One region of the Streptomyces sp. NPDC052687 genome, then DNA from elsewhere that is predicted to be linked to it. Evidence: riboswitches for the same ligand, from Rfam matches in the RefSeq annotation. Region 1 holds a riboswitch; each other region holds the start of a gene.

Region 1 (7,580 bases):
CGCCTCCCGGGTGTGAGGGCATTGTCAGTGGCGCGGTGCACTATCGGAGCCGGGAGGTGGCACAGGTGCGGGAGATCGCCTACGACTGTGACGTGCTGGTGATCGGCGGCGGGATCGTCGGCCTGTCGACGGCGTACGCGATCACGCGCCGGGCTCCGGGCACGCGGGTGACGGTGCTGGAGAAGGAGGCGGGCCCGGCCCGGCACCAGACGGGCCGCAACAGCGGCGTGATCCACAGCGGCATCTATTACCGCCCCGGCTCCCTCAAGGCGCGGTACGCGGTCCGCGGCGCCGCCGAGCTGGTCAAGTTCTGCGCGGAGTACGACATCGCGCACGCCGTCACCGGCAAGCTGATCGTCGCCACCGACCGCGCCGAGCTGCCCCGCCTGCACGCCCTGGTGCAGCGCGGCCGGGAGAACGGCATACCGGTGCGCGAGCTGGGCGCGGCACAGATCGCGGAGTACGAGCCGCAGGTGCGGGGCCTCGCCGCCATACACGTCGGCACGACCGGGATCTGCGACTTCACCGGCGTCGCCCGCCGGCTGGCCGGCGCGTCCGGCGCGGAGATCCGCTACGGCGCCCGCGTGGTCCGGGTGGACCGCCGCCCCGAGCTGGGCGTGGCCGTGCAGACGGCCGACGGCACGATCGTGCGGGCGCGCGTGCTGGTGAACTGCGCCGGGCTGCACTGCGACGAGATCGCCCGGCTGACGGGGGACGACCCGCAGATGCGGATCATCCCGTTCCGCGGCGAGTACTACGACCTGCGCCGGCCCGAGCTGGTGCGGGGCCTGGTCTACCCCGTCCCCGACCCGGCGTTCCCGTTCCTCGGCGTCCACCTCACCCGTGGCATCGACGGCAGCGTCCACGTCGGCCCCAACGCGGTCCCCGCCCTGGCCCGCGAGGGGTACGGCTGGGGTGTCGTGCGGCCGCGCGAGCTGGGCACCACCCTGGCCTGGCCCGGCGCCTGGCAGCTGGCCCGCCGCCACTGGCGGTACGGGGCGGGGGAGCTGCGCCGGTCGGTGTCCAAGGCGGCGTTCACCGAGGCCGTCCGCAGACTCCTGCCCGCCGTCACCGCGGCGGACCTGGAGCCTGCGGCGGCCGGGGTACGCGCGCAGGCCGTGCTGCGCGACGGCACGCTGGCCGACGACTTCCTCATCCAGGAGGCCCCCCGCACGGTGCACGTCCTCAACGCCCCCTCCCCCGCCGCGACGGCGTCCCTGCCCATCGGCCGGGAGGTCGCCCGCCGCGCGCTGGCAGCCCTGGAGGAGCGCTGAGCACCGCACCGGCCCCCGCGAGGCGACCCCGTAGACTCGATGCCACTGTGTCTGACTCCCTGAACGCCGCCCCCGCCCCCCGCCGCCCCAAGGGCGCGCCCCGGTTCCCCGAGGGTCCCCAGGCGGACCCCGCCGGTTCGCACTTCGAGCGGCGCATCCGGAGTTTCCAGCCGCGGCGCAGCCGGGTGACCGCGGGGCAGGCGGACGCGCTCAGGCGGCTGTGGCCCCGGTGGGGCTTCGACATCGACGGCTCGCGGGTCCTCGACCTCGCCGAGCTGTTCGGGAACGGCAACCCGGTCGTCCTGGAGATCGGCTTCGGCATGGGCGAGGCCACCGCCCAGATGGCGGCCGCCGACCCCGGCACCAACATCCTCGCGGTGGACGTGCACACCCCCGGCCAGGGCAATCTGCTCGGCCTCGCCGACCGGGGCGGCCTGACCAACGTCCGCGTCGGCAACGGCGACGCCATCATCCTGCTGCGCGAGATGCTGGCCCCGGACTCCCTCGACGGCCTGCGCGTCTACTTCCCCGACCCGTGGCCCAAGAAGCGCCACCACAAGCGGCGGCTGATCCAGCCGGCGTTCCTCAGCCTCGCCGCGACCCGGCTGAGGCCCGGCGCGCTGCTGCACTGCGCCACCGACTGGGAGCCGTACGCGGAGCAGATGCTCGAGGTCCTCACCGCCCACCCGGACTTCGAGAACACGCAGCCCGACGGCGGTTTCGCGCCCCGCCCGGAGTTCCGCCCGCTGACCCGTTTCGAGGGTCAGGGACTGGACAAGGGTCATGTCGTGAACGACCTGCTCTTCCGCCGCGTACCACACACAACGTCAGCTCAGCCTCCCGCCGACGCCTGATCCACCGCGGGCGGCTCCGTCCCTCGTAAGGGTCAATGCCGTGGCCAGCAGTCCCCCGTACCCCATGCCCCCCGGTGAAGCCGTCCCCGGTGCTCCCGCAGCCGGTGCCCCCGTTCCCGGGGCGCACCGGCCCGCGCACTGGTGGCAGCGTCCCTGGGTGCGCTACGGCGCGCTCATCACCCTGCTCGCGCTGTCCGGGCTCGTCATCCTCGCCCTGGTGCGCGAGGAGACCGGCACCGAGGGGTTCCTGGTGGGTCTGGGCCTGGCGGTCCTGCCCGTCCCGCTGCTCGTCGCCGCCTTCCGCTGGCTGGACCGGGTGGAGCCGGGCCCCTGGCGGAATTTGGTCTTCGCGTTCGCCTGGGGGGCCTGCGCCGCGGCGCTGATCGCGATCGTCGCCAACAGCTTCGCGACCCAGTGGATAGCCACGGCGACCGCCGACCCGGCCGGCGCGGACACCCTCGGGGCCACCGTCATAGCGCCGGTCGTGGAGGAGTCCGCCAAGGCGGCCGCGATCCTGCTGCTCTTCCTCTTCCGCAGGCGGGACTTCACGGGAATCGTCGACGGCGTGGTCATAGCCGGGGTGACCGCGACCGGCTTCGCGTTCACCGAGAACATCCTCTACCTCGGCACCGCCTTCGGCACCGACCAGATGCAGGGCGACAGCGGCATCGCCTCCGTCACCGCCGCCACCTTCTTCGTGCGCATCGTGATGTCCCCGTTCGCGCACCCCCTGTTCACCGTCTTCACCGGCATCGGCTTCGGCATCGCCGCCCTGTCCGGGCCCCGGCAGCGGACGCGCCGCCTGCTGCTGCCGCCGTGCGGCCTGCTGCTCGCGATGGGCATGCACGCGCTGTGGAACGGCTCCGCGAGCTTCGGCGGCTTCGCGTTCCTCGCGGTGTACGCCGCGTTCATGGTGCCCGCGTTCGGGCTGCTGACCTGGCTGGTGATCTGGACCCGGCAGCGGGAGCTGCGCACCGTCCGCGAGGAGCTGCCCGCGTACGTGGCCGCCGGCTGGCTGGGCCCGGCGGAGCCGTTCGCGCTCGGCTCGATGCGGGCCCGCCGGCTGGCCCGCGACCACGCCCGGCACCACCTCGGCAAACCGGCGGCCCGCGCGGTCGCAGAGTACGAGGCGTACGCGACGTCGCTGGCGTTCCTGCGGCACCGGGGGCGGCGCGGCCGGGCCGGTGCGGACTTCGTCTTGCGGGAGCGGGAGCTGCTGCACGAGCTGTGGCGCCGCCGGGAGGCCGCCCGTCCGGCCCTGGAGTACGCGGCGCGGATGACGGCGTCGCCGGTGCCGGTGATGATGCCGTGGCCGACGCAGCCGGGCCCCGGGGCGCCGTACCCGGCGTACCCGGCGTACCGGCCGCCGTACCCGGGGTTCCGTCCGCCGCACCCCGTGCAGCGGACGCCGCAGACCGCGTACCAGGCGCCGTATCCGGCCTACAACCCGTACCGGACGTGACCGGGCGGCGGCCCGTTGACCGGCAGCCCTGACGTCGGGGGGGCGCCGTCAGGACCGCCGGGGACCGGGAGAAGAAAGAAGAGAAGCGGAAGAGAGGGGCGAGCGCGCCGGCTCGGCGGGTGCGTCAGGGGGTGAGGCCCTTGCTCCGCAGCCAGGCCATCGGGTCCAGCGCGCCGCCGGCGGCGGTGTGGACCTCCATGTGCAGATGCGCGCCGCTGACGTTGCCCGTGGCGCCCACGCGGCCGATGACCTCGCCCGTGGTGACCTTCTGGCCCACGCTGACGCCGATCGACGACTGGTGGGCGTAGAGGATCTCGGTGCCGTCCTCCAGGGTGAGGACGGTCTTGTAGCCGTACGGCCCGTCCCAGCCGGCCTCCGTGATGGTGCCGGAGTGGACGGCCTTGATGAGGGTGCCGGTGGGCGCGGCGAAGTCGAGGCCGGTGTGGTAGCCGGAGGACCACATGGCGCCGGCCTGGCCGTAGCTCGCGGTGAGGACGTACGACGAGGTCGGCAGCGTGTACTGCTTGGCCAGCTCGGCCAGGCGCTCCGCCTCGGCCTTCTTGCGGGCCTCCTCCTCGGCGGCCTTCTTCGCGGCGGCCGCCTTGGCCTCGGCCTCCTTCTCCGCCTTGGCGGCGGCCTCGGCGGCCTCCTTCTCGGCGGCGGCCAGCGCCTCGGCGGCGGCCTTGGACTCGACCTGGTCCTGCTGCTGCTCGGCCTGCGCCATGATGCGGGCGCGCAGCGCCTCGCCGGCGTCGGTGGTGCCCTGCCCGGAGTCGGCGGCGGTGACGCCGATGCCGCTGAGCGGGGTGGCGGCGACTTCCGGGGCCTCGGCCTCGGTGTCGTCGGAGATGAGCGAGCCGACGTTCGGCAGGTCGGGCATGGAGATGGAGACCGGCGGCTTGCCGGTCTGCGCGGTGGCCATGCCGCCCGCGCCGACGGCGGCTATGACACCGACGCCCAGCACGGTGGAGCTGCGGGCGAGTCCGCCGCGCTGCTTGGTGACGCGATGCCGGCCGCGTACGGGGCGAATGGATTCCGCAGTCGGGTTCCACTCCTCCCACGGGCCCTCGTCGGTGCGCTGATCGCCGTACACGAAGGTGTCGGCGGGGTCGGCGGTGCGCTGGCCAGGCACGAACGGGGCCTCGGGGGCAGGCCGGTTGGACGCCACGTGGGCGTACTCCTTTCCTTCCTTCTCGCCTACCGGGTTAGCTGACGGGTTCGGAGCAGGAAGGTCTCCTACGCGCGTAAACCAGCCGTGCCCTGCGCGGTTTCAGCCGCTGTGGACCCGACCCCTTACGCCCGATTCACCCCAAAATGGTGGTTCCCCGGTTCCCTCACGGGATTCGGCGCGTGCGCACGGAGCCGCCTCTTGTGACGGCTGGGACGACCGCGCTGCGTTATCGGACGTTAATAGAACCAGGGGGTGATTTCCAAGCCGTTCCGCTTGATCATTACGGTTCGCCGGGCGGACGTAGCGCCCAGGAGCGGCTAAAAACGGGCGAGTTGACCTCGACTCTCAAACGCTTCAGCAGCGTTCGCGTTTTTGATGGTGACTCAGATGTTATGCGCAGTGGGGTCGGTCACTCACTGGTGGTGACAATCCGGGACGCCGTGCGTCTTCGGCCATGCGGCGGGCAACGCGGGCAACGCGCAGCCCCCGGAAGGGGTGGAAAACACTCAGGGCCGGAACCCGTTTCCGGATTCCGGCCCTGAGCCTTCAGTAGCGGGGACAGGATTTGAACCTGCGACCTCTGGGTTATGAGCCCAGCGAGCTACCGAGCTGCTCCACCCCGCGTCGGTGAAACCAGTGTACGCCATGCGCGGGACCCCTCGCGCCAGAGGTAGTTTCACTGGGAACCGACCCGGGATTCCGCCGTCTCCAGATGGGTGCGCCGATGCCCTACCCGTACGTCCTGCTCTCCGCCGCCGTCTCCCTGGACGGCTTCCTGGACGACACCGGCCCCGAGCGGCTGCTGCTGTCCGGCCCGGCCGACTTCGACCGGGTCGACGAGGTGCGGGCGTCCGTCGACGCGATTCTGGTGGGCGCCGGCACGATCCGCGCCGACAACCCGCGGCTGCTGGTGAACTCCCCCGAGCGCCGCGCGGCCCGGACGGCGGCCGGGAAACCGGAGTACCCGCTGAAGGTCACGGTCAGCGCCACCGGCGACCTCGACCCCGGGGCGCGGTTCTGGCACACCGGCGGCGAGAAGGTCGTCTACACGACCCCCGAGGGCGCCGGCCGCCTGCGGGCGTCGGGCATCGCGGACACCGCGGCGGTGGTGCCGCTCGCCGGGGCCTGGGACTGGCGCACCGTCCTGGAGCATCTGCACGACCTGCGCGGCGTACGGCAGCTGATGGTCGAGGGCGGCGGCACGGTCCACACCCAGCTTCTCCGACTGGGTCTGGCCGACGAACTCCAGCTCGCCCTGGCGCCCCTCTTCGTCGGCGACCCGGACGCCCCCCGCCTGTTCGGCCCCGGCCCCTACCAGCCGGGCCGGCTGCGCCTGGTGGAGACCCGCCCGGTCGGTGACGTGGTCCTGATGCGCTACCAGCCGACCGCCCCCGGCACCGGCACGACCGCGGTGGCCGCCGACCACCACTGGCTGGCCCGGGCCTGCGCCCTGGCGGCGCAGTGCCCGCCCTCCGCGACCGCCTTCAGCGTCGGCGCGATCGTCGTCGCCGCCGACGGCACGGAACTCGCCCGCGGCCACTCCCGCGAGGGCGACGACCCGGTCGTCCACGCGGAGGAGGCGGCCCTGGCGAAGATCGACCCGGCGGACCCGCGGCTGCCCACCGCGACCGTCTACAGCAGCCTGGAGCCCTGTACGCGCCGCGCCTCCCGGCCCCGCCCCTGCGCAGGTCTGATCCTGGACGCCGGTGTCCGCAGGGTCGTCACGGCATGGCGGGAGCCGGACACGTTCGTGGCGGGGGCGGACGGCGCGGGGGCCCTGGCGGCGCGGGGCGTGGACGTGATCGTCCTCCCCGAGCACGAGGAGCAGGCGAAGGCCCCGAACCGCCACTTGCCGGGCTGAGGAACGGGCGAAGGCCCCGAACCGCCACCTGCCGAGCCGAGGAACGGGCAAGCGCCCGGAACCGCCACCTGCCGAGCCGAGGAACGGGCGAAGGCCCCGAACCGCCACCTGCCGGGCCGAGGAACGGGCGAAGCCCCCGAACCGCCACCTGCCGGGCTGGCGCCGCGCCACTACTGGCCGCCCCGCGGGGCGGTCGCGCTCCCCGCGGGATGGAGGACGTCGTACAGCGCCACCGACAGGGCCATGTACCGGTCCGCCGCCGCGGCCACCTCGCTCAGCCCGCGCTCGACGAGCGGAACCGACCCGACCGCCAGGCCGCTGCCGCAGAGCGCGCCGCCGCGCCGGGCCTGTTCGGCGATCGCGGCCCAGTCCGCGGCCTCGGGGGCGTCGACCGGCGGAGCGGGCAGGCGGGCCGCCTGCGCCCCGTCGGCGGACCAGAAGGCGCACACCGGTCCGTACACATCCTGTGGATAACCGCGCGCGGGTGGATGCTCGGCCAGCGCGTCCCGCAGGGTGCGGTAGTCGGCCGCGTACGCGTTCATCGCGGTCTGGCCGCCCCTGGCCAGCCAGTCCCGCAGCCGTTCACGCTCCTTCGCCCTCTCCATCGCCGCCGCGCCCTGCCTGCCCTGCGCGGTCGAGGGGTCCGCGAACGCCTCCAGCTCCCGCTGACCGCTGAGCAGCAGCACCGGGGCCAGGCACGCCGCGACCACGTACGCCCGCCGCAGCGCCAGACGGCGGCGCCGCACCGGGGGCGGCAGCGGCGGCAGCGCCCGCAGCGCGAGGACGACCAGCGTCGTCAGCGCGGCGGCGGGCACGGCCAGGGCCGCCAGCCGGGGCAGCAGCATGAGCCGGGTCAGGTCCCACACCGGTCCCGGTCGCGGCGCGCAGCCGGCCCACAGCGTGGTCAGGCCGGGCACACAGCCCTCGGCCGCGGTGAGCGCCGTGGCCGTGAGCGTTC
Region 2 (7,580 bases), on a different contig from region 1:
ATGCTGCACACCCTCGGCTTCGACAAGGTCTACGAGCGGGCCGAGGGCGCGTACTTCTGGGACGCGGACGGCAACGACTACCTGGACATGCTCGCCGGATTCGGGGTGATGGGCCTCGGCCGCCACCACCCCGTCGTCCGCAAGGCGCTGCACGACGTCCTCGACGCGAACCTCGCCGACCTCACCCGCTTCGACTGCCAGCCGCTGCCCGGCCTGCTCGCCGAGCGGCTGCTCGCGCACAGCCCGCACCTGGACCGGGTGTTCTTCGGCAACAGCGGCACGGAGGCCGTCGAGACCGCGCTGAAGTTCGCCCGGTACGCCACCGGCAGACCGAGGATCCTGTACTGCGCGCACGCCTTCCACGGGCTGACCACCGGCTCGCTCTCCGTGAACGGCGAGTCCGGCTTCCGGGACGGCTTCGCCCCGCTGCTGCCGGACACGGCCGTCCCGCTCGGCGAACTCGACGCGCTGGCCCGGGAGCTGAAGCGGGGCGACGTCGCCGCGCTGATCGTCGAGCCGATCCAGGGCAAGGGGGTCCACGAGGCGCCGCCCGGCTATCTGCGCGCCGCCCAGGAGCTGCTGCACCGGCACAAGGCCCTGCTCATCGTCGACGAGGTGCAGACCGGCCTCGGCCGGACCGGCGACTTCTACGCCTACCAGCACGAGGAGGGCGTGGAGCCGGACCTGGTGTGCGTGGCCAAGGCGCTCTCCGGCGGCTATGTGCCGGTCGGCGCCACCCTCGGCAAGGACTGGATCTTCAAGAAGGTGTACTCGTCGATGGACCGGGTGCTGGTCCACTCGGCGAGCTTCGGGTCCAACGCCCAGGCGATGGCGGCGGGCCTGGCGGTGCTGTCGGTCATGGAGAACGAGCAGATCGTCGCCGGGGTCCGCAGCACCGGCGAGCTGCTGAAGTCCCGGCTCACCGCGCTCATCGACCGGTACGAGCTGCTCGCCGACGTCCGCGGCCGGGGCCTGATGATCGGCATCGAGTTCGGCCGGCCCCGGTCGCTGAAGCTGCGCGGCCGGTGGGCCATGCTGCAGGCGGCCCGCAAGGGCCTGTTCGCGCAGATGGTGGTCGTCCCGCTGCTCCAGCGGCACCGGATCCTCACCCAGGTCTCCGGCGACCACCTGGAAGTGATCAAGCTCATCCCGCCGCTGATCATCGGCGAGCGGGAGGTGGACCGGTTCCTGGACGCCTTCACCGCCGTGATGGACGAGGCACACAGCGGCGGTGGGCTGATGTGGGACTTCGGCAGGACACTGATGAAGCAGGCGATGACCGGCAGGTAGCGGGTGGCTCCTGCTACCGGGGTGGCCTCGCCTGACTCGGTGACCTTGCCTGCCGAAGCGGCTTTGCCTGTGGGGCAAGAAAGTTGCCCTTGAGGCAACCCTCCGGCTGAATGGAGCCATGAACCCCTCTGCCGCCGAACCCGGCTCCGAGCCGGCGTCCGGTGACCTGTCGGTCATGGCCCCGCAGCTGCGCGCCCTGCGCCGCCGGGCCTCCCTCACCCTGGAGGCGGCGGCACGCACGGCGGGGCTGTCGCCCGCGCACCTCTCCCGGCTGGAGACCGGGCAGCGCCAGCCGTCACTGCCGGTGCTGCTCTCCCTCGCCAGGATCTACGGTACGACCGTCTCGGAACTGCTCGGCGAGACGGTAGCCGACCGGGACGCCGTGGTGCGCGGCGCCGCCATGGAACCGACCGCCGCCGGCGGCTGGACGTACTGGCAGGCCGGCGCCCCCGGACGCGGCATGCAGGCGCTGCGCGTCCACGTCCCGTACGGGTCCCAGGGCGACATCGTGCGCGTGCACCCCGGCGAGGAGTGGCTGTACGTCCTCACGGGTCGGCTGCGGCTGCGCCTCGGGGACACCACGCACCGGCTCGGCCCCGGTGACAGCGCCCACTTCGACTCCCTGACCCCGCACCGCATCGCGGCGGACGACCAGGACGGGGTCGGCCTGCTCTTCGTCCACACCCTGCTCCAGAGCCCGACGGCCGCCCTCTGCCTGGGCCCCGCCACCCATCTCACCGGAGAGACGTCATGATCCGCTCGCAGCAGAAGTCCGACCGCCAGATCTGGGTGCGGCTGTTCATCTACGTGGTGGCGGGGCACGCCTTCGCCGCCTTCCTCTACCTGCTGTTCGCGCTCGGCGGGAAGTAGCACGCCGAGCTCGGCGCGAAGCGGAGCACTCAGTCGAGCAGGCGCTCCCGCAGCCGCTCCCGGGTCTGCGGGCTGACCTTCAGGCCCTGTTCCAGGTAGGCGTCGACGCCGCCCCAGGTCTCCTCGATGGTCTCGAACGCCGCCGACAGATACTCCGCGCGCGCGTCGAACAGAGGGCTCAGCAGGTCCATGACCTCGGGGGAGTAGGCCGCGGCGGAGCTGCTGCTGCGACGCACCTTGTAACGCCGGTGTTTGGCGTTGGACTCCAGGTAGTCGGCGAGGATCGCGTCGCGCTCGACGCCCAGGGCGAGCAGCGTCACCGCCACCGACAGGCCCGCGCGGTCCTTGCCCGCCGCGCAGTGCATCAGGGCGGGCACACTGTCCTCGGCGAGGGCGTGCAGCACCCGGGAGTGCTCGGCGGTCCGCTCCTTGATGATCATGCGGTACGAGGCGATCATCCGGTCGGCCGCCTTGCCGTCCCCGAGGATCTCCCGCAGCTGGTCCAGGTCGCCGTCGCGCACCATCTTCCAGAACTCGGCGCCGTCGGCCGGGTCGCTCAGCGGAAGGTTCACATTGCGCACGCCCGGCAGCTCGACGTCCGGGCCCTCCAGCTTCTGGTCCGCCGCGTTGCGGAAGTCGAAGATCGTGTGCAGGCCCAGCGAGGAGAGGAAGACCGCGTCCTCGGCCGTCGCGTGCGCGAGGTGGCCGCTGCGGTAGAGCACGCCGTACCGCACCCGGCGTCCGTCGACGGTCGGCAGGCCGCCCACGTCACGGAAGTTGCGCACTCCGGCCAGCTCCGGCTCGGTCGACGGGACCTGCTGCGTCACGTGGGCTCCTCCCGGTCGGCCCCGCCGGCGCTGCTCGTCGGCGGGCACGCCTTTGACCATACGACACGGATTCCTGAGGCAATGAGTTGTCCACAGGGGGCATACCCCGCCGGGCGGGAGTTGTCCACAGGCGTTGCCGGAAGGCCCGCCGCGCCTTGATGATGTTGGGGTGTGAGCGGGGTTGTCGGAACGTGTGGGGGGGCGTCATGCCGGAGATCGCCGGGGACGGGCGGACGTGGCTGCTGTCGGGGCCGAAGAGCGCGTACGCCGTCCATCTGACCGAGGACGACGAGCTGGTCCACCTGCACTGGGGGCCCAGGATCTCGCTCGCCGACGCCCAAGCCCTCGCCGCCCGGCCGCTGCCGGACGCCTGGCCGTTCGAGTCCGCGCTCGACGGCCGTGAGGAGTACCCGGTCGAAGGCGGCCCCCGGTTCGTCCCCCCCGCCCTGTCCGTGCGCACCGACGAGCGCCGCGGCACCGAGTGGACGTTCGAGACGCACGAGATCGCCCACGCGGGAAGCGCGGACGAGGAGCTGCGGCTGCGGTTCCGGGACGCGGCACTGACGATCACCCTGCACTACCGGATGCGCGGAGACGTCGTCGAGCGCTGGGTGACGCTGCGCAACGAGGGTCCCGCGGCGGAGCTGCTGCGCGCCGACTCCGCGACCTGGACGCTCCCCGAGCGCGACGGCTGGCGGCTGTCCCATCTGCACGGCCGGTGGGCCGCGGAGTCCCGGCTGACCGCCGCGCCGCTCACCTACGGCGAGCACGTCATCGGCAGCCGCCGCGGTCACACCGGGCACCAGCACCTGCCCTGGGTCGCCGCGGACACCGACGCCACCGAGGAGCGCGGCGAGGTCTACGGCTGCGCCCTGGGCTGGTCCGGCTCCTGGCGGATCGCCGTCGCCCGGCTGCCCGACGCGCGCGTGCAGATCACCGGCGGCGCCGGGCACGACGACTCGGGGCTGGCGCGGCTGACCGCGGGGGAGTCCTTCACCACGCCCGTCTTCGCCGGGCTGTGGAGCGACGAGGGCTTCGGCGGCGCGAGCCGCGCCTGGCACGCCTATCAGCGCACCCATATCGTCCCGGGCGCGGACCGGGACCGGCCGGTGCTGTTCAACTCCTGGGAGGCGACGGGCTTCGACATCTCCGAGGAGCGCCAGCGCGCGCTCGCCCGGCGGGCCGCCCGCCTCGGCGTCGAGCTGTTCGTCGTCGACGACGGCTGGTTCGGCGCCCGCACCAGCGACCGCGCGGGCCTCGGCGACTGGACGCCCAACCCGGACCGCTTCCCGGCCGGCCTCGGCCCGCTCGCCGACGAGGTGCACTCCCTCGGCATGCGGTTCGGGATCTGGGTCGAACCGGAGATGGTCAACCCGGACAGCGAGCTGTACCGCGCCCACCCGGACTGGGTGCAGCACCAGACAGGACGAAAGCGGACGGAATTTCGCCATCAGCTCGTACTGAACCTGGCGCGCGAGGACGTCCAGGAGTACCTGTGGGAGCGGCTGCACACCCTGCTCTCCAGCGCCCCCGTCGACTATGTGAAGTGGGACTTCAACCGCTGCTTCACGGACGCCGGCTGGCCCGGCGATTCCTACCCGCAGCGTCTGTGGGCCGACCACGTACGGGCGCTGTACGCCCTGCTGGACCGGCTGCGCGCCGCCCATCCCGGCGTCGCCTTCGAGTCCTGCTCGGGCGGCGGCGGCCGGATCGACCTCGGGGTGCTCGGCCGTACCGAGCAGGTGTGGACCTCCGACAACACCGACCCGCTCGACCGGCTCGCCATCCAGCACGGCTTCAGCCAGATCCACCCCGCGTGCGTAATGGCCGCCTGGGTCACCGACAGCCCCAACACCCAGCTCAACGGCCGGACCAGCTCCCTGAGATTCCGATTCGTCAGCGCCATGGCCGGGGTCCTCGGCATCGGCGGCGACCTCACCCGGTGGACCGACGAGGAGCTGGCCGAGGCGCGCGGCTGGGTGGACCTCTACAAGGAGATCCGGCCGCTGGTCCAGCGCGGCGACCTGTACCGCCTGCGGCCTCCGGGTGGCGGGCTGAGCGCCGTGCAGTACGTCCTCGGCGACGAGACGGTCGTCCTCGCCTGGCTGCAGTCCCAGCACCACGGGGAGCCCGTACCGGCGCTGCGGCTGCGCGGGCTCGACCCGACAGCGGCGTACGAATGCCGTGAAACGGGCGAAGTGCACCGGGGAGCCGTGCTGCTGCACCACGGGGTGCGCCTCGGACTGCGAGGCGACCTCGATGCGACGGTTCTCCGCCTCCGTCGCATCTGAGCGATCTGTCCGAATTGCAGCCTTAGTCGTAACTCGCTCTGGAATAAAGAGTTCTGGAGCGGTGTCACGTGAGGAGGCTCATATTCGTGACGGTGAGTCGCCCGTCATGTTCACGTAATTCTCCCGGTTTTCAAGGGTGTTCACGGAAAAGGAAGGCTCCGTGATCGACGGAGTGTGACCGTGAATTCCGGGGCGGAAGAGATCGAAAAGCGACAGAGGGCAACCTTTCGCTTGTCCCCGTGCGTCCAGGTCGCTTACGTTCCACACCGATCCAGGCGGAACGCCGAATCCTGCCGCCGCCTGGTGCCCGCGCAAACCCACCCGTGCACGGCAGGAGCGGGGGACCCACAGGTTTTCACCGCCTGTTCCGGTCCTCGGAACAGGCTTGGGGTAAAGCCGCGTCTCGGCGCGGCCGGACATCTCCAGTCCGCACCCGACAGCTCACCTCGCAGGCGCCGGAGAGGAATTCGCCATGCCCGCGAAGGGTAAGCACCGCCGTCCGAAGACCCAGCGCTTCACCCGTTCCATCGCCGTCGCCGGCACCGGTGGAGCCGCGCTCGCGCTGCCCCTCATGGGGGCCGCCGCAGCCCATGCCGCCACCCCGCAGACCGCCGCGGAAGACACCACCCGGTCCGTCGCGTCCGTGCAGCAGTCCGCGGCGAAGAAGGCCGCGGAAAAGTCCGCCGAGAAGAACTCCGGTGTGCGTATCTACACCGTGAAGTCCGGTGACTGCCTCTCGAAGATCGCCGAGGACCAGAAGGTCGACGGCGGCTGGCAGCGGCTCTACGCCGACAACCGCGCCACCGTCGGCGAGGACCCGTCGCTGATCCACCCCGGCCTCAAGCTGACCCTCGGCAAGAAGGCCGCCGCCTCCGCGCCGAAGAGTTCCTCCGCCGAGCAGTCCAAGCCGTCGCAGTCCTCCCAGGGCTCGTCGCAGCAGTCGTCCGGCGCCTCGAAGAAGTCCGAGTCGGCCGAGTCGGCGAAGACGGCAGAGTCGGCGCAGTCGCAGTCCGCCAAGCCGGCCGCGGCGTCCTCCCCGCAGACCTCCACCGCCGCCCAGGCCGCCACGGTCGCCGGCGGTCACACCGCTCCGGTCGCGGGCGCCGGCATCGGTACCGCCTACAAGGTCGCGGGCAGCATGTGGTCCAGCGGCTACCACACCGGCGTCGACTTCGTCGTCCCGACCGGCACCTCGCTCAAGGCCGTCGGCGCGGGCACCGTCGTCTCCGCCGGCTGGGCCGGCGCGTACGGCAACCAGGTCGTCATCAAGCTCGCCGACGGCTACTACGCCCAGTACGCCCACCTGTCCGCGCTGTCGGTGTCGGCCGGCCAGTCCGTGACCGCCGGTCAGCAGGTCGGCCTCTCCGGCTCGACCGGCAACTCGACCGGCCCGCACCTGCACTTCGAGATCCGCACCACCCCGGACTACGGCTCGGACGTGGACCCGGTCGCCTACCTCCGCTCGAAGGGCGTCTCCCTCTGACGACTCCCTGCCGCGCCGGTTCCTGACCCCGGCCGCACACGCCGCCGAAGGCCGGACCCCGACCCCGGGTCCGGCCTTCGGCGTGTGCGCGGCCGTATGTCCATGGCAGAGTGACCGTCGTCAGTGGCAAGCGCTTTCTGCCGGTGCTGTGCATCCGCGCTTTCCCTCCGCGCTCTCCATCCGTCGAGGAGCCGTCCCCCGTGACCACCACACGCAGAGCCTTCGCCACCCTGGCCACGGGCGCCGCCCTGGCGGCCCTCGCCCCGACCCCGAGCGCGGCCACGACTGCGACCACGGATGCGAGCGCGCACGCCGGGCAGGCCGCGCCCCGCCGCCGCCCCCGGCTCATCGCCCGCGACGACTTCCGCCACGGCCTCGGTAAGTGGGCCGCCGAACTCCAGGACGGCGGCACGGTCACGGCCTCCCGCGGCGTACTGGACATCGATGTGCCCAGCGGGGCCACGGTGTGGTTCCGGCAGAGGCTCCAAGGGCCGTACGTCCTGGCGTACACCGCCACCCCGGTCGCGGCCGGCGGCCCCAACGACCGTGTCTCGGACCTGAACAACTTCTGGAACGCCACGGACGTCCGCTCCCCGCACGACCTGTTCGCCACCCCGCGCGGCGGGGCCCTGACGGAGTACGACCACCTGACGACGTACTACGCGGGATACGGCGCCAACCACAACACCACCACGCGGCTGCGCCGGTACATCGGCGAGGCCGGTGTCCGGCCGCTCGTGTTCGACTACACCGAGCCGCTGCTCGTGCCCAACGGGCCGAACCGCGTGCGGATCGTCTCCGCGGGACCGACCGTCCAGT
Region 3 (7,580 bases), on a different contig from region 1:
GAGAAGCGGCGCACGTCGGTGACCGAGGGCGTCCCCCTGCACCAGCCGGGCCTCGCCCTGGCCGCGAAGCTGGCCGGCCGGGTGCGCACGGCGGGCCTGGAGGTCCCCCTCCCGCCGGCCGAGGGCATCGGCTACGAACTCCTCGCCCTCGCGGCCCGCGCCGAATCCGAGGGCACCGACCCGGAGGCGGCCCTGCGGGCGGCTGCGCGGGCGTACCGGGACGCGATCGTCGCCTATGAGAGGGCAGCGAAGAAGGAGGGGTAGGTACCGGGGAAAGGCGTACCGAGAACGGAGCACGGCATGCCCCACTCCGCCGACAAGAGGCCCACACACCCGGGTGACCGGCTCAAGGAACTCCGCCTCACCAGGGGCCTCACCCAAGAAGGCCTCGCGGAACGCGCCCAGCTGAGCCCGGGAGTCGTGAAGAAGCTCGAACGGGGCGGCACCGCCCGCCTGGAGACGTACCACGCCCTGGCCCGCACCCTCGGTGTCCGCACCTCCGCGCTGTTCGAACCGGGCGGTCCGCACGCCACCACGCGCGGCGACGACGACAACATCGACCTGATGCCGCTCCGCCAGGCGCTCGCGCCGCCGGTCACGCTGGGCGGGCGCCTGACCGACGCGATCGCCGAGCCCGACCTCGGCCGGCTCCGGTCCACCGCCGCCGAGGTCGGCACGGCCTACCACCGCGACGACTACGGCTACGTCGCCGGCTTCCTGCCCTCCCTCGTCCACGCCGCCCACTCCGCGGCCGACCACTTCGACCACGGCCCCGAACACACCGAGGCACTGCGGATCCGCTCCGACGTGCTCCAGATGGCCGGCCGCTATCTCACCCAGGTCCGTGCGTACGACCTCGCCCACATCGCGCTGCGCGACGCCATCGAGGACGCCGCACGGATCAAGGACATGGGGGGCGTCGCCGCGGCCGTGTACCAGCAGGGCTGGCTGCTGATGCGGCAGGGCCGCCTGGACGAGGCCGAGCAGGTCAGCATCGCCACGGCGGACGCCGTCGAGCCCCGGATCTCACGGGCCACCCGTCAGGCGCTCGGCGCCTGGGGAAAGCTGCTGGTGCACGGCAGCGCGGCCGCCGCCCGCAACAACCGGCCCCGGGAAGCCCGCGACATCCTCCGGCTGGGCCGTACGGCGGGGGCCGCGCTCGGCGGCGCGCAGGCCGTCGCGGTGTCCTCGTGGGGGCGGTTCGACTGGCGGACGGTCGCGTTCCAGGGCATCGAGAACCAGCTGGTGGCGGAGAAACCCGACCGGGTGCTGCGCCTGTCGGAGCGGATGCCCCGGCCGGCCGACGCGAAGGGACGGCTGTTCATGCGCCGTCATCTGCTGGACGTGGCGCAGGCCCACGTGATGCTGCGGCAGACGGACGCGGCGACGGACATCCTGGGCTCGCTGATGGACGAGACACCGCAGTGGCTGCGGCACCAGCGGATGGCCGCGGACACGTTCCACGAAGTGCTGCGCGGGAACAAGCGGCGCAGTCCGACCTCGAAGCAGCGGGAACTCGCGGCGTTCTTCGGCACCCAGTAGCAGGGGCACGTTCCGTGTCCGTCCCCGGCGAGCCGTCGCCGTAACGGACACGCGGCGTGCCTGTCCGCTCACCACCCCTCGCCTTACCTTCGGTGACGCAACGATCACCGAGACGCGGAGGTGAGAGGCGTGCCACCCAGCGACACGACCGCCCCCTTGGACATCCCCGCCATGCGCGCCGCCGCGCGGGCCCTGCTCGCGGACGACGCCCGACTCCCCTTAGAAGAGGACGAGTTGGAGACGCTGACGCTTCAGCTGCGGGGGCACCTCATGCCGGCCCTGCCCGTGGTGGAGGCGCTGGCCGACGAGCTGCCGGAGGACGACCCGCCGCGCGCCTGCGCGAACGTCGCCGTCATGCGGGCCCGTACGCGCATGAGTCTCGCGCCGGGCCGTACGCTGCCCGCGCGGGTCGCGTACGCCCAGCGGCTGGCCCGGTCCGTCAGCGCGCTGTGCGACCACTACGAGAACCTCAGCGGCGGGCACCCGGTCGTGCTCGACCCGCAGCTGGTCTCGCTGCTGGGGCTGTGGAACCACTGTCTCGGCTGTGAGACCTGCATGGCGACGGACGAGCACGGTGTGAACGCCAACCTGTGCTGCCCGGCCGCCGACGCGCTCTACGAGGACTACCGGCGAGCGCCACGGCACGTGGACCTCACGGCCGTGGGCGGGGGCGGGCGGCCGTGACGGCACAGGAGCGGCCGATCGACCTCGGCCCGCCCCTCGGCCCGCCGGCCGCGCGGCCGGACTGCGCGGTGTGCCAGGCGCTCGCCCGGCAGCGCGCGGAGGCGGCGGCGCGGGGTGACCACTCGCGGGTCACCGACTGCAACGTGGAGATCCGCAACCACCACGCCCCGGGACGCCGCCCGGCCTCGGGATGAGGACGGCGGCCGCCTGCGGATACCGTCGACGACGTGACCGACCAGCCCCACCCCCCGCAGTCCCGCCCCCGGCAGCCCCAGTCCGCCGCCCCGGCCCTGTTCACCTGGGAGTTCGCCACCGACCCGTACCCCGCCTACGCCTGGCTGCGCGAGCACGCCCCGGTGCACCGGACGCGGCTGCCCAGCGGGGTGGAGGCCTGGCTGGTCACCCGGTACGCCGACGCCAGGCAGGCGCTGGCCGACCAGCGGCTGTCGAAGAACCCGGAGCACCACGCCGAACCGGCGCACGCCAAGGGCAAGACGGGCATTCCGGGTGAGCGCAAGGCGGAGCTGATGACGCATCTGCTCAACATCGACCCGCCGGACCACACCCGGCTGCGCCGCCTGGTGTCGAAGGCGTTCACGCCCCGGCGCGTCGCGGAGTTCGCGCCGCGCGTGCAGGAGCTGACCGACCGCCTCATCGACGGGTTCGCCCGCACCGGGTCCGCCGACCTCATCCACGAGTTCGCCTTCCCGCTGCCCATCTACGCCATCTGCGACATGCTGGGCGTACCGCGCGAGGACCAGGACGACTTCCGGGACTGGGCGGGCATGATGATCCGGCACGGCGGGGGACCGCGCGGCGGGGTGGCGCGCTCGGTGAAGAAGATGCGCGGCTATCTCGCCGACCTCATCCACCGCAAGCGCGAGGCCCTGCCCGCCGAGCCCGCGCCCGGCGAGGACCTGATCTCGGGTCTCATCCGCGCCTCCGACCACGGCGAGCACCTCACCGAGAACGAGGCGGCGGCGATGGCGTTCATCCTGCTGTTCGCCGGTTTCGAGACCACGGTCAACCTCATCGGCAACGGCACGTACGCCCTGCTGACCCACCCGGAACAGCGTGAGCGCCTCCAGCGCTCCCTGGCGGCCGGGGAGCGCGCTCTGCTGGAGACCGGAGTGGAGGAACTCCTGCGCTACGACGGTCCGGTGGAGCTGGCCACCTGGCGCTTCGCCACCCGGCCGCTCACCATCGGCGGTCAGGACATCGCCCCCGGCGACCCGGTCCTCGTCGTGCTCGCCGCCGCCGACCGCGACCCCGCCCGGTTCGCCGACCCCGACACCCTGGACCTCGCCCGCCGCGACAACCAGCACCTCGGATACGGGCACGGCATCCACTACTGCCTGGGCGCCCCGCTCGCCCGCCTGGAGGGCCAGACCGCGCTCGCCACCCTCCTCACGCGCCTGCCGGACCTGCGGCTGGCCGCGGACCCCGCGGACCTGCGCTGGCGCGGCGGACTCATCATGCGCGGACTGCGCACGCTGCCCGTGGAGTTCACACCGGAGCGGTGAGGTGCACCGGGCTCCTGCGCGCGCAGCGGCCCTGTGCCGCCGCGAAGGTGACACGCACTCACCTCTGTGATCTTCACGTGATCTGCGCGGCATGAACTTGTGACAAGTGATCGTCTGCCGATACGTTCACCCATCAGTGTGACGGCGGTGATCACAGCATCTCCGCCGCGCCGTCACCGTTGTCTCGCGAAAGGTCTCCGCATGCTCTCCGGGAACGGTCGTCACCGTCGCCCCCGCCAGGCTCCGGCCCTCATCGTCGCGGCCGGAGTGACCGGTTCCGCCATCGCCATCCCGCTCCTCGGCGCGAGCGGCGCGAGCGCCGCCAGCGGGGTCACGTGGGACAGGGTCGCGGAGTGCGAGAGCGGTGGCTCCTGGAGCGCGGACAACGGCAACGGCTACTACGGCGGCCTCCAGATCTCCCAGGAGAACTGGGTGAAGTACGGCGGCCTGGACTACGCCGAGAGCCCCGACGTGGCCAGCCGTTCGCAGCAGATCGCCGTGGCCGAGAGAATCCTGGCCGCCGAGGGTGTGGCGGCCTGGCCCACCTGCGGTGTGCTCGCCGGCCTCGACGGCGACTCCGCGTCTCCGGGGGTCGACACCGGTCTGGCGGCTGACGCCGCGTCGGGTGCGTCGGCCACGCCGGACGCGGGCTCCTCGGCGAGCCCCGAGTCCGGCTTGTCCGACTCGTCGCGATCCTCGGAAACCTCCGGTTCCTCCGGTTCCGCCGAATCGGCCGGATCCTCCGCGCGTTCCGGAATCTCCGGCGGCACCGGTTCCTCCGGAACTCCGGAAGGTGCCGAATCGTCCGGTTCTGCCACGTCTTCGCCGTCTTCGAGCGCCTCCGACCCCGCGTCCTCGGGAGGTGGCGACTCCTCCACGGCCACCACGAAGCGGGACTACTCGGACAACTCCGGCCGGAACGACCCGTCTTCGGGCACCGCCGACACCGGCTCCACCGGTACCGGGCGCCACCGCGGCGACAGCGCCGAGGAGGAGGCCGCCGACAGCCGTACGACCGAGCCCTCCGGCCGGCACGCCTCGCGCGACTCCGCCGCCGCCCGCGACGCGGCCGACGGCACCTACACGGTCCGCGCCGGCGACAGCCTGTGGGGCATCGCGGACTCCCTTGAGCTGGACGGCGGATGGTCCGCGCTGTACGCCGAGAACAAGGCGACCGTGGGCACCGACCCCGACCTCATCCTCCCCGGTCAGACGCTGGAGGTAGGGGTTGAACCGGGAGAAAAGTAGCGGGACTTCAGCACACGGTTCGCGGTGAATGTCCGTTATAAACACGGTGAGAGATAGGTCTCAGAAGCCCTGATCGTCTTTGAAAATCCGCCGATCGCCTGGCTACGGTCGAAGCCGCTCGTCACCGCGAGCCCCGGCTGCCGCAACGCCGAATCCTGCCAGCGGCCGCCCGGGAACAGTCGTCGCTTCAAGCGCCGTAGGCAGGAGCGGGGGACCCAAGGTAAGTGCCGGTCCCGGCCGTTGAGGAGACTCGACACCGGAACCGGCTCGGGGTGAAGCCGCGGCTCGCAAGAGCCGCGGCCGGGCAACTCAACCGGCCCGAACCCGACAGCTCACCTCGCAGGCGTCGGTGAGGGGATCGATCCATGCTGTTTTCCGGCAAGGGCAAGCACCGTCGTCCGTTCAAGGCCACCCGCGCCATCGCGCTCGCCGGTGTCACCGGCGCCGCCGTCGCCGCTCCGCTGATGGCGGCCGGCAACGCCTCCGCCGCCACCGCCGCCGAGTGGGACGCCGTCGCCCAGTGCGAGTCCGGTGGCAACTGGTCCATCAACACCGGCAACGGCTACTACGGCGGTCTGCAGTTCTCCGCCTCCACCTGGGCCGCGTACGGTGGCACGCAGTACGCCGCCACCGCCGACCAGGCCACCAAGGAGCAGCAGATCGCCATCGCCGAGAAGGTCCTCGCGGGCCAGGGCAAGGGCGCGTGGCCGCACTGCGGTGTCAACCTCTCCAGCGCTCCGTACAACGGCGGCTCCGCCGAGAGCACCGGCTCCGCCCCCGCCCGTGAGACCGAGGAGCAGCCGGCCTCCCGCTCCGCCGAGCGCCCGGCCGCCGAGCCGGCCCCGAAGGCCGAGAAGACCGTCACCACCCCGACCGGCAAGAAGGTCGAGAAGGGTGACGGCGAGTACAAGGTGGTCAAGGGCGACACCCTCAGCACCATCGCCGCGGAGCACGACGTCAAGGGCGGCTGGCAGAAGCTGTTCGAGCTGAACAAGGACATCGTCGACGACGCCGACTTCATCTACCCGGGCCAGCAGCTGCACCTCAAGTAAGAAGACAAGAGGCAAGCGGCAGCCCCGCAGTCTCCCCGCCCCGGTGCGTCTCCCCCGTACGCACCGGGGCGGGGGCATGTCCGGGCACGGACCCACCCGGCCGCGTGCCGCGACCGTGGCCGCGTGCCGACACCGCATGCCGCGACCGTGACCGAGGCCGTGGCCGCGAATTTTCCGGAACGGGCTTTGTTCCGTTCGGAAACAATTTACTCTCGGTTCCGTCCACGGGGTGGGCGGTCGGCTGGCCGATCCCCCGGAGCCGGTTAGGCTCGTCTCGCAGAGCCACACCCGCGGTTCTGCCCACCGCGTCACATCCACGAAGGAGATGCTCGTGCCGTCCATCGACGTCGTCGTAGCCCGGGAAATCCTGGACTCCCGAGGCAACCCCACGGTCGAGGTCGAGGTCGGCCTCGACGACGGCAGCACCGGTCGTGCCGCCGTCCCGTCCGGCGCCTCCACGGGCGCCTTCGAGGCCATCGAGCTGCGCGACGGCGACTCGAACCGCTACCTCGGCAAGGGTGTCGAGAAGGCCGTTCTCGCCGTGATCGAGCAGATCGGCCCGGAGCTGGTCGGTTACGACGCCACCGAGCAGCGCCTGATCGACCAGGCCATGTTCGACCTGGACGCCACCGACAACAAGGGCTCGCTCGGCGCCAACGCCATCCTCGGCGTCTCGCTCGCCGTCGCGCACGCCGCCTCCGAGGCCAGCGACCTGCCGCTCTTCCGCTACCTGGGCGGCCCCAACGCGCACCTGCTCCCGGTGCCGATGATGAACATCCTGAACGGCGGCTCGCACGCCGACTCCAACGTGGACATCCAGGAGTTCATGATCGCCCCCATCGGCGCGGAGTCCTTCTCCGAGGCCCTGCGCTGGGGCGCCGAGGTCTACCACACCCTCAAGAAGGTGCTGAAGAACCGCGGCCTGTCCACCGGCCTCGGCGACGAGGGCGGCTTCGCCCCGAACCTCGGCTCCAACCGCGAGGCCCTCGACCTCATCCTCGAGGCGATCAAGGAGGCCGGCTACACCCCCGGCGAGCAGATCGCCCTCGCCCTCGACGTGGCCGCGTCCGAGTTCTACAAGGACGGCGTGTACGTCTTCGAGGGCAAGAACCGCTCCGCCGCCGAGATGACCGAGTACTACGCCGAACTGGTCGAGGCGTACCCGCTGGTCTCCATCGAGGACCCGCTGTTCGAGGACGACTGGGAGGGCTGGAAGACCATCACCGCCCAGCTCGGTGACAAGGTCCAGCTCGTCGGCGACGACCTGTTCGTCACCAACCCCGAGCGCCTGGCCAAGGGCATCGAGGAGGGCGCCGCGAACGCCCTGCTGGTGAAGGTGAACCAGATCGGCTCGCTCACCGAGACCCTGGACGCCGTCGAGCTGGCCCAGCGCAACGGCTACAAGTGCATGATGTCCCACCGCTCCGGCGAGACCGAGGACGTCACCATCGCCGACCTCGCCGTCGCCACCAACTGCGGCCAGATCAAGACCGGCGCCCCGGCCCGCTCCGAGCGCGTCGCCAAGTACAAC

The links. A riboswitch is a leader RNA that binds a small molecule or an ion and turns the genes downstream of it on or off. The one in region 1 is predicted to bind cyclic di-AMP.
Region 2: it holds a riboswitch for cyclic di-AMP, as region 1 does, so the genes downstream of both, AB0K92_RS22665 (peptidoglycan DD-metalloendopeptidase family protein) here and AB0K92_RS31480 (M23 family metallopeptidase) in region 1, are expected to answer to the same signal.
Region 3: it holds a riboswitch for cyclic di-AMP, as region 1 does, so the genes downstream of both, AB0K92_RS06060 (transglycosylase family protein) here and AB0K92_RS31480 (M23 family metallopeptidase) in region 1, are expected to answer to the same signal.

Annotation. Positions count from the first base shown of each region.
Region 1 covers NZ_JBFATR010000068.1:17,682-25,261, forward strand. The annotation lists gene lhgO (L-2-hydroxyglutarate oxidase) at 57-1,274, shown strand; gene trmB (tRNA (guanosine(46)-N7)-methyltransferase TrmB) at 1,322-2,128, shown strand; gene AB0K92_RS31475 (PrsW family intramembrane metalloprotease) at 2,193-3,590, shown strand; gene AB0K92_RS31480 (M23 family metallopeptidase) at 3,715-4,758, opposite strand; cyclic di-AMP (ydaO/yuaA leader) riboswitch at 4,770-4,949, opposite strand; tRNA gene AB0K92_RS31485 (tRNA-Met) at 5,312-5,385, opposite strand; gene AB0K92_RS31490 (dihydrofolate reductase family protein) at 5,486-6,622, shown strand; gene AB0K92_RS31495 (hypothetical protein) at 6,793-7,580, opposite strand, start outside.
Region 2 covers NZ_JBFATR010000030.1:69,019-76,598, forward strand. The annotation lists gene AB0K92_RS22640 (aspartate aminotransferase family protein) at 1-1,290, shown strand, start outside; gene AB0K92_RS22645 (XRE family transcriptional regulator) at 1,409-2,044, shown strand; gene AB0K92_RS22650 (DUF6126 family protein) at 2,041-2,160, shown strand; gene AB0K92_RS22655 (tyrosine-protein phosphatase) at 2,190-2,987, opposite strand; gene AB0K92_RS22660 (alpha-galactosidase) at 3,194-5,278, shown strand; cyclic di-AMP (ydaO/yuaA leader) riboswitch at 5,550-5,746, shown strand; gene AB0K92_RS22665 (peptidoglycan DD-metalloendopeptidase family protein) at 5,751-6,761, shown strand; gene AB0K92_RS22670 (DUF6250 domain-containing protein) at 6,962-7,580, shown strand, end outside.
Region 3 covers NZ_JBFATR010000003.1:275,142-282,721, forward strand. The annotation lists gene AB0K92_RS06030 (nucleoside triphosphate pyrophosphohydrolase) at 1-264, shown strand, start outside; gene AB0K92_RS06035 (helix-turn-helix transcriptional regulator) at 301-1,542, shown strand; gene AB0K92_RS06040 (DUF6415 family natural product biosynthesis protein) at 1,672-2,226, shown strand; gene AB0K92_RS06045 (hypothetical protein) at 2,223-2,420, shown strand; gene AB0K92_RS06050 (cytochrome P450) at 2,454-3,749, shown strand; gene AB0K92_RS06055 (transglycosylase family protein) at 3,951-4,997, shown strand; cyclic di-AMP (ydaO/yuaA leader) riboswitch at 5,180-5,358, shown strand; gene AB0K92_RS06060 (transglycosylase family protein) at 5,363-6,049, shown strand; gene eno (phosphopyruvate hydratase) at 6,381-7,580, shown strand, end outside.